DNA from 3 places in the Pararhizobium gei genome. Region 2 is predicted to be linked to each of the others. Evidence: predicted binding sites of a transcription regulator. Region 2 holds the regulator's gene; each other region holds the start of a gene.
What was found. The regulator PhoB, encoded in region 2, activates phosphate uptake and scavenging genes when phosphate is short. The targets are predictions, from matches to a motif close to TGTCATNNANCTGTCAT.
Positions count from the first base shown of each region.

Region 1: a site for PhoB is predicted at 1,770-1,786, ahead of ugpB (sn-glycerol-3-phosphate ABC transporter substrate-binding protein UgpB). Genes of this name have one in related genera too.
Region 3: a site for PhoB is predicted at 2,474-2,490, ahead of olsB (l-ornithine N(alpha)-acyltransferase). Genes of this name have one in related genera too.

Region 1 covers NZ_CP119409.1:624,148-628,328, forward strand. The annotation lists gene ugpA (sn-glycerol-3-phosphate ABC transporter permease UgpA) at 1-304, opposite strand, end outside; gene ugpB (sn-glycerol-3-phosphate ABC transporter substrate-binding protein UgpB) at 374-1,690, opposite strand; gene PY308_RS02885 (YraN family protein) at 1,816-2,184, opposite strand; gene rsmI (16S rRNA (cytidine(1402)-2'-O)-methyltransferase) at 2,174-3,103, opposite strand; gene PY308_RS02895 (CatB-related O-acetyltransferase) at 3,276-3,908, opposite strand.
Region 2 covers NZ_CP119409.1:798,075-802,255, reverse strand. The annotation lists gene PY308_RS03765 (aspartate aminotransferase family protein) at 1-49, opposite strand, end outside; gene PY308_RS03760 (GcrA family cell cycle regulator) at 477-1,010, shown strand; gene PY308_RS03755 (LysE family translocator) at 1,151-1,783, shown strand; gene phoB (phosphate regulon transcriptional regulator PhoB) at 1,813-2,496, opposite strand; gene phoU (phosphate signaling complex protein PhoU) at 2,609-3,319, opposite strand; gene pstB (phosphate ABC transporter ATP-binding protein PstB) at 3,370-4,181, opposite strand, start outside.
Region 3 covers NZ_CP119409.1:673,582-677,762, forward strand. The annotation lists gene lspA (signal peptidase II) at 1-109, shown strand, start outside; gene PY308_RS03150 (PAS domain-containing hybrid sensor histidine kinase/response regulator) at 165-2,447, shown strand; gene olsB (l-ornithine N(alpha)-acyltransferase) at 2,562-3,419, shown strand; gene PY308_RS03160 (NADP-dependent malic enzyme) at 3,503-4,181, opposite strand, start outside.

The DNA of each region.
Region 1 (4,181 bases), 170 kb from region 2:
GGGCAAGTCGATCGACGGCCACAGCAAAGAGCAGGCCAAGCCCCATGGAGATCACCGTGACGGAAACGGCGAAGACGGCCGTGGTCATCAGCGATTGCAGATAGTTCGGGTCGAGAAACAGCCGTTTGTAATGGGTCAGGCCAACGAAGACCGTTGACATGCCGAAGGGGTCTTCGCGCTCGAACGAGGATTTGATGGCCTGCCCGGCCGGCCAGATGAAGAACACCAGCGTGATGATCAGCTGCGGCGCGAGCAGCAGATAGGGTAAAAGCCGGTTGTTGAAGGTGGAACGCTTGGTTTCCATGGTATTCCCGCAGGCTGAAATGCGAAGAGAGGGCCGGCTGGCGGCCCTCTCTCTCAAACGCGTCAGGCGTCAGTTGGCGGCCTGGAACTCGCGCAGCAGGTCGTTGCCGCGTGTGACGGCGGAATCGAGTGCCTGCTGGGCGTCCTTCGTGCCGGACAGCAGCGCCTGGAACTCTTCGTCCACGACCTTGCGGACCTGGGTGAAGTTGCCGAAGCGCACGCCCTTGGAATTGGCCGACGGCGTGCCGCGGGTGATCTGCTTGATCGCGATGTCCGAGCCCGGGTTCTTTTCGTAGTAGCCCTGGCTCTGGCCCAGTTCGTAAGCGGCATTGGTGATCGGCAGGTAGCCGGTATACTGGTGCCAGTCGGCCTGGACCTCCGGCTTCGACAGATAGCTGAAGAACTTCGCGACGCCCTTGTAGGTCGCATCGTCCTTGCCATTCAGCACCCACAGTGTGGCGCCGCCGATGATCGAGTTCTTCGGCTCCTGGATTTCGTCTTTATAATAGGGAAGCTGGGCGAAACCCGGGGTGAAGTCCTTGGCGTTCTTGATCACACCGGCGCGGCCAGCCGACGAATTCATCGTGATCGCGCATTCCTGGGCATAGAACTTGGTCGCGGCATCATCGCCACCAACCGGACCGCCATACTGGAACAGGCCCTCGTCCGACCACGTCTTCAGGTTTGCCCAATGCTTGACCTGCAGCGGGCCGTTGAATTCAAATTCCGTATCGAAGCCGCCAAAGCCGTTGTCGAGCGAACCGAAGGGCTTGTCATGGATGGCCGACAGGTTCTCGGTTTGAACCCAGGTGATCCAGGCCGACGTGAAACCGCATTTTGCAGCGCCGGAAGAGACAATCTTTTTCGAGAATTCTTCAACTTCGGCCCATGTCTTCGGCGCGACTTCCGGGTCGAGACCGGCTTTCTTGAAGACGTCCTTGTTGTAGTACATGATCGGCGTGGAGGAGTTGAACGGGAACGACAGGATGTTGCCGTCCGTATCGGAATAGTAGCCGGTCACCGGCGTCAGGAAGGATTTCGTGTCGAAGGGCTCGCCCTGATCGGCCATCAGCTTGTAAACGGGATAGACGGCGCCCTTGGCGGCCATCATGGTGCCGGTGCCGACTTCGAAGACCTGGACGATGGCCGGCTGCTGGTTGGCGCGGAAGGCGGCGATTGCGGCTGTCAGGGTTTCCGGATAGGTGCCCTTGTAGACCGGCGTGACGACATAATCGCTCTGGCTGGCGTTGAAGGTTTTGGCGACCTCCTCGAGCTTCTGTCCGAGTTCGCCGCCCATGGCATGCCACCAGGTGATTTCGGTGGCAGCGAGCGAGGTGGTTGCGGAAAGCGCCAGCGCGGCGGCGGCAAGAATGAGCTTCTGGATCATGACGAGTCCTTTTCACCAGTTGGGATGAGATGGTGGACCGTCGAATAGGCGAGGTTTGTGACGCTTGGACCAAGCTTTTGTGTCAGTTGAATTACAATTCCCGGAGATGATCGTGAGGGAGATCGTCAGAATGCATCCTTCAGGTGCCGGGGCCAACGCCAGGGCAGCACGGCGATAATATCGTAGCGAACCGAAAGGCGCGCGAAATCCGGCTGACGCGCCAGCCAGAGATCGCTTGCAGCGCGAATGCGTTGTTGGGTAAGGTCCGAAACGGCAAAGACCGACTGGTCCAGCGTGGCGCGGGCCTTGACCTCGACACAGGCGATCAGGTCTCCCTTGCGGGCGATGATGTCGATCTCGCCGAGCTTGGTGCGGTAGCGGAAGCCGACGATGCGGTAGCCCATGAGAAGCAGGGCCGCTGCCGCCCGATATTCGGCCAACGCGCCGCGCCGCAGTGCCTTCAGCCGCTTCCTGTCAGGCGCCTCACGCTTCATCGCGTCCCTTCAACTCCAGAAGGCGGTCGTAAAGGTCCTTGCGGTTGAGGCCAGTCTGTTTCGCCGCTTCGGTTGCGGCCTTGCCGGTTGGCATATCCTTGACGAGCTTCACCAGAATAGCATCGACATCGATCGGATCGGGGGCTGCCGGCGCGTCCGGCGGCGCAATCACCAGCACGATCTCGCCTTTTACCGTCGCGCCCTCGTCGTAGAAGGCTTTCAATTCTCTAAGCGTGCCGCGACGAAACTCCTCGAAGGTCTTGGTCAGTTCCCGGCAGACCGAAGCACGGCGGTCCGGGCCGAGTTCGTCGGCCGCAGCCGTAATCGTCGCCGCAATCCTGTGCGGCGATTCAAAGAAGATCAGCGTTGCCGGCACGAGAGACAGCTCGCGCAGCCGGTCGCGTCGCGCCTTGTCCTTGGACGGCAGGAAGCCGGCAAAGAAGAAGGCATCGTTCGACAGGCCGGAACCGACCAGCGCTGCCAGTGGCGCGGATGCCCCGGGGATCGGCACGACCCGGTGGCCAGCCGCAATCGCGATCTGCCCGAGCCGGTAGCCGGGATCCGAGACCAGCGGCGTGCCGGCATCCGACACCAGCGCCACCGACTTGCCGGCATCGAGCGCCGCCAACAGCTTCGGCCCGGCTTCGTTGGCATTGTGTTCGTGATAGGCATAGGGCCGGTTGACGATGCCGTAGCGATCGAGCAGCACGCGGGTCACGCGCGTATCCTCGCAGGCCAGCACATCGGCACCGGCCAAGGTCTCCAGCGCGCGCAGGGTGATATCGGACAGATTGCCGATCGGGGTGGCCACCAGATAGAGCGCCGGCTCCAGCGGGCGGGCAGGAATGGTGGCGTTGTGCAGGCGATAGGTTTTCTGCCGCTCGCCCGTCTGTGCCTCGCCCGATGCTTGGTTTTCCACTGTGGTGTCTTTCCGTGTGTTTTGGCTTGCCTTTATGGGGGAGTGGTACAGTGGGGACAAGGGCTGACGCGTTGGATGTGGGGCAAGTCGACAGAAGCATTGAAGCAGCAAGACGGCTATTTGGGCCGAGCGGTATTAATATGCCACGGCAAGAACTGGGATTGCCTGGTTGTCAAACCCGTTTAAGGGCAGCAAGGTCACCCGTCTCAAGGAAAATCAAGTTCGCCTCGATTTTTTCAACGGGCCAATCCCACCAAGCAATATCGAGAAGCTCGCTGATTATCTCCGCGGGGTAGCGCATTCGGATGACCGTGGCCGGGTTTCCTCCAACGACGGCGTAAGCTGGAACGTCACGGGCAACGACCGATCCTGCGGCAACGATTGCGCCTACACCGATTTGAACACCCGGCATGATGGCTGCATTATGGCCAATCCACACATCGTGCCCGACAATTGTATCTTTCACGGGTAGGTCTCTGTAGCCAAAAGTCTCGGGTCTGAAGATGCGGAAAGGGTAGGTTGAAAAGCCCGTCATTGGATGGTTGGCAGAACTAGTTATGAAATAACTTCCCCGAGCGATCTGCACAAACTTGCCGATGACCAGCAGTTCGCGGACACTGTGACCCAGGTAGGGGGCAAGTATTTCAGCAGTGTTCTCCGGCTTACCGGAATGGGTGAAATAGCTGTATTCGCCAATCTCCATGCGCGGATGACTGATGACGTTCTTCAGGTAGACGGTGTCGTGATAGAGTGTGCCGTCCGGCAGAGTGATTGGGTGCGTTGCATTCACATTGAGAAGAGACATTAGAAGTACCGTTCAAATAAGCCAGCGAAGGAGTGTCTCAGGCTAAACTCCAAGGCAGAAGGAATCCATCGAGCGACTCAAATGCTTTCATGAATGTTTTGAATTGCGCTTTGCTTTACGCTTTACGGTAGCATTCGCATTTAACTCATATCGAGATGCAGACAGCCTGATCTACGATACGACTTTGTGGCGATACCGAAAGCCGTTGGGCGGAGGGCTTTTGCCGCATCCACCACCCATAACCCACGATACAACTCGCGACGCGATACTGGG
Region 2 (4,181 bases):
GCAAGGGTGCACGGGCATATGTGTCATAGAGCGGCGTGGCTTGGGCCATGGCGCAGGTCTCCTCAATCATCGCGGTGATTGCTTAGCGTTGGCGAAGGGGCCGTCGCCGGCCCTCAGGAAATCAAAATGCCGCCTTTCGGCGGCGGCGCCACTATCTTCATTCCGCAATGCAATGTCAACAAATGCAAGCTTTTCGGACGCGAGGACGGCCGTGCGGTTACAGGTTTTTTTCCAAACTTGGTGCTTGCAAAAAGGCCACGCATATCAAGCAAGTTGGGGAAAACCTGAAAATCGATTCGGTCGGATTCGCGGGACTCTTGTCAGGGAGTCCCACGGGCTCTACCTTAATATTTAATTACTAGAACGCATGCGGCGGACCTAGTCACCAAAAGTGTTATCGCGTTTCAGCTTCGGAGTCTGTCCGGAGCTCGGTGGAGGATTCGGCCATCACCAACGCTGTGAATGGAGAGATGACCATGAACTGGACTGACGAGCGGGTCGAAAGACTGAAGAAGTTATGGTCTGAAGGATTGAGCGCAAGCCAGATCGCTGCACAGCTCGGCGGCGTCAGTCGCAATGCGGTGATCGGCAAAGTGCACCGCCTATGCCTGCCCGGCCGCGCAAAGGCAGGCGGCAGCACAACGACCGCCACACGCACTAAGCGCCCGGCGCCAGTCATCGCTCCCCGTCCCCAGGCATACACCACCTCAACGCGTCCAGCCGCCCGACCGATGACACGTCAGGAAGACGCCGCCGTCATGGCGCAGGACGCCGAAATCGAAACTGTCGAACAGTATAAGGAAGCTCCGGCGGGCAATGTCGTGCTTCCCATGTCGCGCCGCCTGGTCCTGACGCAGTTGACCGATCGAACCTGCAAATGGCCGATCGGCGATCCGATGAAGGACGAGTTTCATTTTTGCGGCAACGATTCCCCGGACACGTCGCCCTACTGCACCTTCCATGCCAAGCTCGCCTATCAGCCATCGGCGGAACGTCGCCGGACACGGTGAAAAGAACAATTTGAGCCGATATCAGTCCTGCCGATGACCTCTGCAGGACTTTTTCGTTTCTGGTTGCCTCAGGCACAGTTTGAAAACTATGGTATCGCGGGAATGATCTGTAGAAAGGCTGCGTCAGCCGGAGACCCAAGATGCCGTCCACCGAACTGTTGCTCACCTTTTTCGTCACGACGGCGATCTTCGCGTATATTCCCGGTCCGGCAATGTTGTATGCGGCGGCCCAAACCATGGCGCATGGCCGCCGTGGCGGGATGCTGGCGTCGCTCGGCATCCACTTGGGCTGCTATGTTCATGTGGTGGCGGCTGCCACAGGGCTGTCGGTGCTGTTTCATGCCGTCCCCATGCTTTACATGGTGGTCAAACTGGCCGGCGCCGCTTACCTGATCTGGCTCGGTATCTCGTTGTTCAGGAGAAAAACCGAGGGGGAAACGGCGCTGCCCGCGATAGGGCCTAAGTCCGGACGCCGCGCTTTCATCGAGAGCATAACGGTCGAAGTCCTCAACCCGAAGACCGCGATATTTTTCGTCGCTTTCCTGCCGCAGTTCGTGGATGCATCCGCGACGCTGCCGGCCTGGGCGCAATTCCTCGTTCTGGGGACGATCGTCAACCTGATGTTTTCATCGGCAGACATCGTCTGCGTGCTTATGGCCGGCGCCCTGACACGCCGTCTTCGCAGATCGAACGGGGTGCAGCGGCTTGTACAAAAGCTTGGCGGCGGCATTCTTGTCGGTCTCGGTGCCCATCTCGCGCTTCAGCGAGGCTGACACGTGCGGACCGCGGTGACCATTTGCGATCAGCTTTCCAGGGAATAGCCTGCGCCGCGCACCGTTCGGATGACATCCTGCATGTTGGAGAAATTCAGCGCCTTTCGCAGACGTCCGACATGGACATCCACGGTGCGCTCGTCGACATAGATATCGTGTCCCCAGACGCCGTCCAGCAACTGGGATCGCGAAAAGACCCGGCCAGGAGAGGACATGAGGAACTCGAGCAGGCGAAACTCCGTCGGTCCCAGCCGGACTTCGCGGGTCTTGCGGTGGACGCGATGGGTTTCGCGGTCGAGCTCGATGTCGCCGCATTTCAGCAGCGTCGAGAGAACCTCGGGCTTGGCCCGGCGGAGCATCGCCTTGACGCGGGCCATGAGTTCCGGCGTCGAAAACGGCTTGACCACATAATCGTCGGCACCTGTCGCCAGGCCCCGGACCCGCTCGCTTTCTTCTCCGCGCGCGGTCAACATGATGATCGGCAGACGCTCGGTTTCGGAACGCTGTCGCAATCTGCGGCACAATTCTATGCCGGACACGCCCGGAAGCATCCAGTCCAGGATGAGAAGATCCGGCAAGCGCTCCTGCAGGCGGATTTCGGCTTCGTCGCCTCGATTGATGGTATCAACCTCGAAGCCTTCGGCCTCAAGATTGTATCGCAGGAGAACGCTCAACGCTTCTTCGTCTTCGACAACGGCAATTCTCGGCAGCATGGGGTCTCAACTCCTTGACGCCCGGCGCTCACAGCAGGGCTGTCACGCGGACGGCTCCTGGCCGTCCGCGCCGCATAAGTAGGAACTTACTTACATTTTAACCGGCGCTCGATCAGTTGCCGATTGCGCCGACCGTATTGGCGGTATCGTCCTTTGGACGCTCGCCAACCGGTTGCGCACCGGTCGCCATGTAAAAGATTGTCTCGGCGATGTTGGTCGCATGGTCGCCGATGCGTTCGATGTTCTTTGCGCAAAACAGCAAATGCGTGCACGGCGTGATGTTGCGCGGGTCTTCCATCATATAGGTAAGCAATTCACGGAACAGGGATGTGTAGATCGCATCGATCTCGTTGTCCCGTTCGCGAATGCCGTTGGCCTTTTCCGGAGAGCGCGACGCATAGACGTCGAGCACTTCCTTGAGCTGCATCAGCGCAAGTTCGGCAAGATGCTCGAGCCCGCGTGAAAGCTGGCGCGGCAGGCTTGCATTTGCTACGGCAATGACGCGCTTGGCGTTGTTCTTTCCCAGATCGCCGACACGCTCGAGATCGGCCGCGATCCGGATGGATCCCATGATTTCCCTGAGGTCGGCTGCCATCGGCTGGCGCTTGGCGATGGTGACGATTGCCTTGTCGCCGATCTGCCGCTCGGCCTCATCGAGAATGACATCATCCGAGATGACTTTCTGAGCCAGCGAAAGATCGGCATTCACCAATGCGCGAACCGATTCGGCGACCATCTGCTCGGCAAGCCCGCCCATTTCGGAAATGCGGCGCGTAAGGTATTTCAGGTCGTCGTCATAGACGGAAACAATATGCGTAGACATGGTTGGTGTTCCTTGCGTTCACAATCCAGATGAGGTGCGGGGCTCAGGCATCAGCCGAAGCGGCCCATGATGTAATCCTGGGTGCGCTGGTCATCCGGATTGGTGAACATCTTGTCGGTATCATTTTCTTCGACGAGGTTGCCCAGATGGAACATGGCGGTCCGCTGGGAAACGCGCGCAGCCTGCTGCATCGAGTGGGTGACGATGACGATCGTGTAGTTGGCCCGCAGTTCGTGGATCAGTTCCTCGACCTTGGCGGTCGCGATCGGATCGAGCGCGGAGCATGGCTCATCCATCAGGATGACCTCCGGGCTGACGGCAACGGCGCGCGCGATGCACAGGCGCTGCTGCTGACCACCGGACAGACCGGTGCCGGATTCATGCAGGCGATCCTTGACCTCGTTCCAGAGACCGGCCTTCTGAAGGCTGCTTTCGACGATCTGGTCGAATTCGGCTTTGGTGCGGGCGAGACCGTGGATCTTCGGACCATAGGTGACGTTTTCGTAGATCGATTTCGGGAACGGGTTCGGCTTCTGGAAGACCATCCCGACGCGGGCGCGCAATTCGACAACGTCGATGGTCTGATCGTAAATATCGCCGTCATCGAGCATGATCTTGCCGGTGACCCGGCAGCTGTCGATCGTGTCATTCATCCGGTTCAAGCAACGCAGGAAGGTCGACTTGCCGCAACCGGACGGGCCGATCAGGGCGGTGACGGTGTTTTCGCGGACGTTGAGGTTCACATCGAACAGCGCACGCTTTTCGCCGTAATAGACCGAAACGTCCTTCCCGGTCATTTTGTAGGGAACGTTACTCATCTTCTGGTCCAGCGCCTTTTCAACTGCTGCTTCTGACATCATGT
Region 3 (4,181 bases), 120 kb from region 2:
AGCAAACTGGTCGTTCGCCGTCTTCAATCTCGCAGACAGCTTTATCACGATCGGGGCAGGCGCGATCATTCTGGACGAGCTTCTGCATATGAAAAAGCAGGATGCGTAAAATTTTAGGAGCCGGCTGAAGTCTCTTAAAAGGCTTGCCGTGCTAGGCAGGCAACATGAGCGACCTTCCGAACCTGAGAAAGCGGATAACAGACGAGTTCGGCGTGCCCCGTCGCACTCTGGGCGATAAACCCGCTCCTCAGTATGCGCCGACTGTTTTGCCGGGACCGGACGAAGATACAGTGCGCGACGGAAACAAATCCGTTGTGAAGCTGCTTTTGGCAGGGGTCGGCTTGCTTTGCTCAGCCGCCGTTCTCGGTGCCGGTTTTGTTGCCGATCTCCAATTTCTCTCCGGCTTTCTGGCCCTTGCCGGAACGTCAGGCGCGGGCCTGCTGCTCATCGACTGGTATCGAGCTGCTTTCAAGGACAATGTCGGACGCGGCGGTAGCGAAATCGCCAGCGACAGGCGGTGGGAGCGCAGCGAAACCTCGCAGCTCCTCTCGACGGTTCATGACGCGCTCGGCGATATCGCCCTGATACGCTCTCCGAACGGGCGGATCGTGCAGGCCAACAAGGTCTTCTGCCGGCTGACAGGCTGGCAACGGCCGGAGGGCGCGACCTGCGAGACGCTGGGCCTGGAATTCGAGCCGGCGTCCGGCCCCAATCATTTTCGCGTGCGAATCGCGGCGGATAACGGCGTCCGGCTCTTCGACTGGCATGATGTCGTGGCGCGGGAGCCGGCCAGCGGCGCCTTCATGCTGCACAGCATCGCTCGAGACGTGACCGAGGAAGTTCATGCCGCCCGCAGAAGCGAGGAGGCGCGCCGCCGCGCGGAAAGCGCCAGCGAGGCGAAGTCGCGGCTGCTTGCCACCGTCAGCCATGAAATCCGCACGCCGTTGTCAGGCATTCTTGGCATGAGCCACCTTATGGGCCAGACGCGCTTGAGCAGCGAGCAGAAAAACTATCTTGCCGGCATGCGCCAGTCCGGGCACGCGCTCGTTCACCTGGTCGATGGCCTGCTGGATTTCTCGTCGATCGAGGCCGGCCGTTTCCGGTTGCGTCCGGCACCGGAACCCCTGCGCGAAACGATCGAGAGCGTCGTCGAAATGCTTTCACACCGTGCGCATGAGAAAGGCATCGAGGTCGGTTCCTCGGTGATGGCGGATGTTCCGGGCCTCTTGGATTTCGATGCGGCCCGATTGAGGCAGGTGCTGTTCAACGTGATTGGCAATGCGGTGAAATTTACACAGATTGGCGGCGTTCTCGTCACAGCCTCGGTTGACGGCAAAGATATTGTCATCAGCGTGGAGGATAGCGGGCCAGGCATGACGCCGCGGGAGCAGGAGCGTGTCTTCGACGAGTTCGAGCAGGCCGGTGGCAACGAGCAACGCGCGGGCGGTTCTGGTCTTGGTCTGGCCATCTCACGGCGGGTCATCGAGGAATCCGGTGGCTCCCTGACGGTGTCCAGCATCAAGGGCAAGGGAAGCACCTTCGAAATCCGGTTTCCCGCCGAGGGCGCCGATTTAGCCACAGCATCCCTTGCCCGGCTCGGCGTCCTCTCCGGCTCCCGTGTTATGGTCATGGCGCCAGCAGGGCCTGCTTCGAGAGCATTGTCGGCAACCATCAAAACATTGGGCGGTGTCTGCACAATTGCTGAAACGGTGGACGAAGCGCGCGCGTTCGTGAGTTCCCGGACCCCTGGCGCTTCTCTCACCGACATTATCGTGGACCATCGCCATGCGGCGCAGTTCCGGCAGTTGCTCGCCCGGATGCCGGCGCTGGACAATCCGTCGCTGCGAAAGACCTATCTGGTCAATCCAGAGGAACGGACCGGCCGGCCGATCAACCAGATGGACGGTTATCACGCCTGGCTCATCCGGCCGCTCAGGGAAAAATCGCTTGTCGCGGTGTTGCGCGGACAAATGAAGGGGATGGAAGTGCGCGATGCCATCAACGACAACCGCCCGGTCCTGCGCGAACTGGCGGTTTTGAACGACAGGCAGCCGCAGGGCGGCGTGCTGCTGGCCGAGGACGATCCGATCAATGCCCTGATGGTACGCGCCATTCTGGAGCGGGCCGGCCACACTGTCAGCACGGTTCGTGATTTCCAGGCAGTGGACCTGGCGCTTTTCGATGCGTCGCAAGCAGAGCGTGCCAAGCCGCGACTGATCATCTCGGATCTCAATATGCCGGGCGGCGACGGATTGTCCATGCTCAAGCGATTGCGCGCGCAGGAACGCCTGTCCGATGAACCGCCGGTTCCCGTGATCGTTCTCACCTCGGATACGCAGGCAGACACCCTCCGGGACCTTCTTGCGGCGGGAGCCGACGCGGTTCTGGCGAAACCGGCCGATCCGCAAGCGCTGACAACCGAAGTCAGCCGCTTGCTGGATCGTTAAGGTTTGGCCTTTGCGGGCGCTTCCGATGTCACTATCCTGTTGCAGAAACGTGTTTAAACCCGTTCAGGATATCAGCGATCAGGATGGCCCGCGATGGCAACCGAAACTTTGGAAATGGTGACCGTGGCTGACCAGCCGCTGACCCGTGTCCGCAGCTCCAAGGCACCCGCCGCCGACGTGCTTGGCCGTATCGGTACTCTGGAAACGCGGCTTGCGCGCAATGCCGGCGAAATCGATGCCGCGCAGGCCGTCCGCTACAAGGTCTTCGTGGAAGAGATGAAGGCACAGATCCCGCAGGAGGCGGCTCGCCGCAAGCGCGATGCCGATATCTGGGACGCGGTCTGCGATCATCTTCTGGTGCTGGACACGACAATCGAAGGCGATGCCGAAGAGCAGATTGTCGGAACCTACAGGCTGCTTCGCCAGGATGTGGCTCAAGCGACGGGCGGTTTTTATTCCGCGTCGGAATTCTGCGTCGATGCGCTGCTCAAGCGCCAGCCGGACAAGAAATTCATGGAACTCGGCCGATCCTGCGTTTTGCCGGAATACCGGACGAAGCGCACCGTCGAGCTTCTCTGGCAGGGAAACTGGGCCTATGCCCTGAAGCACGGCGTCGACGCCATGTTTGGCTGCGGTTCCTTTCCCGGCGTCGTGCCCGAGGAACATGCGCTGGCGCTGTCCTTCCTGCATCACAACATGCTCGTGCGCGACGAATGGCATGTGACCGCACGGCCGGAACTGTTCCGTAACATGGACCTGATGCCGACCGAGGCGATCAGCATGCGCAAGGCGCTTGCCGCCCTGCCGCCCTTGATCAAGGGGTATATGCGGCTCGGGGCAATGGTGGGCGAAGGCGCGGTTGTCGACCATGCCTTCCGGACCACCGACGTCCTGATCGTTCTGCCGATCAACAATATTTCCGGCCGCTACATCAATTATTACGGGGCCGACGCAGGGCGTTTCGCCAGCTGAAGAACCCCTTGCTGTACAACGAGAAAGCCCGCCCCCGACGTCTCGGGAGCGGGCTTCGTCTATTGTGCCTTCGGCAGTGATTGTCAGCTGCCTGCATTGTGGGCGGCAAGGGCCGCCATGTTGACGATGTCGGAATCCTTGGCCGCCATGGAGACGATCTGAACGGACTTGTCGAGGCCGACGAGCAGCGGGCCGATCACCGTCGATCCCCCAAGCTCCTGCAGCATCTTCGTCGAGATCGATGCAGAGTGAAATGCCGGCATGACCAGCACGTTGGCGGTGCCCGAAAGGCGGCAGAACGGATATTGCTCCATCACCTTGGCGTTCAGCGCCACATCGGCCCCCATTTCGCCGTCATATTCGAAATCGACGCGACGCTTATCGAGGATCTTGACGGCTTCGCGTACCCGTTCCGAGCGCTCGCCGGAGGGGTGGCCGAAGGTCGAATAGGCCAGCATCGCCACGCGCGGAAAATAGCCGAGACGTCGCGCCAGGCCAGCCGCTTCCTCGGCAATGTCGGCCAGTTCCTCGGAGGACGGCATGTCATGGACGGCAGTATCGGCAACGAGCACGGTGCGGCCGCGGCAAAGCGCAAGGGAGGCCCCGATGACGCGATGTCCCGGCTTCGGGTCGATACAGCGCAGAACATCATCGAGAGCGGTCGAATAGTTGCGCGTGATGCCGGTCACCATGCCGTCCGCGTCGCCGAGCGCCACCATGCAGGCGGCAAAATGATTGCGGTCGTTGTTGATCAGCCGTTGT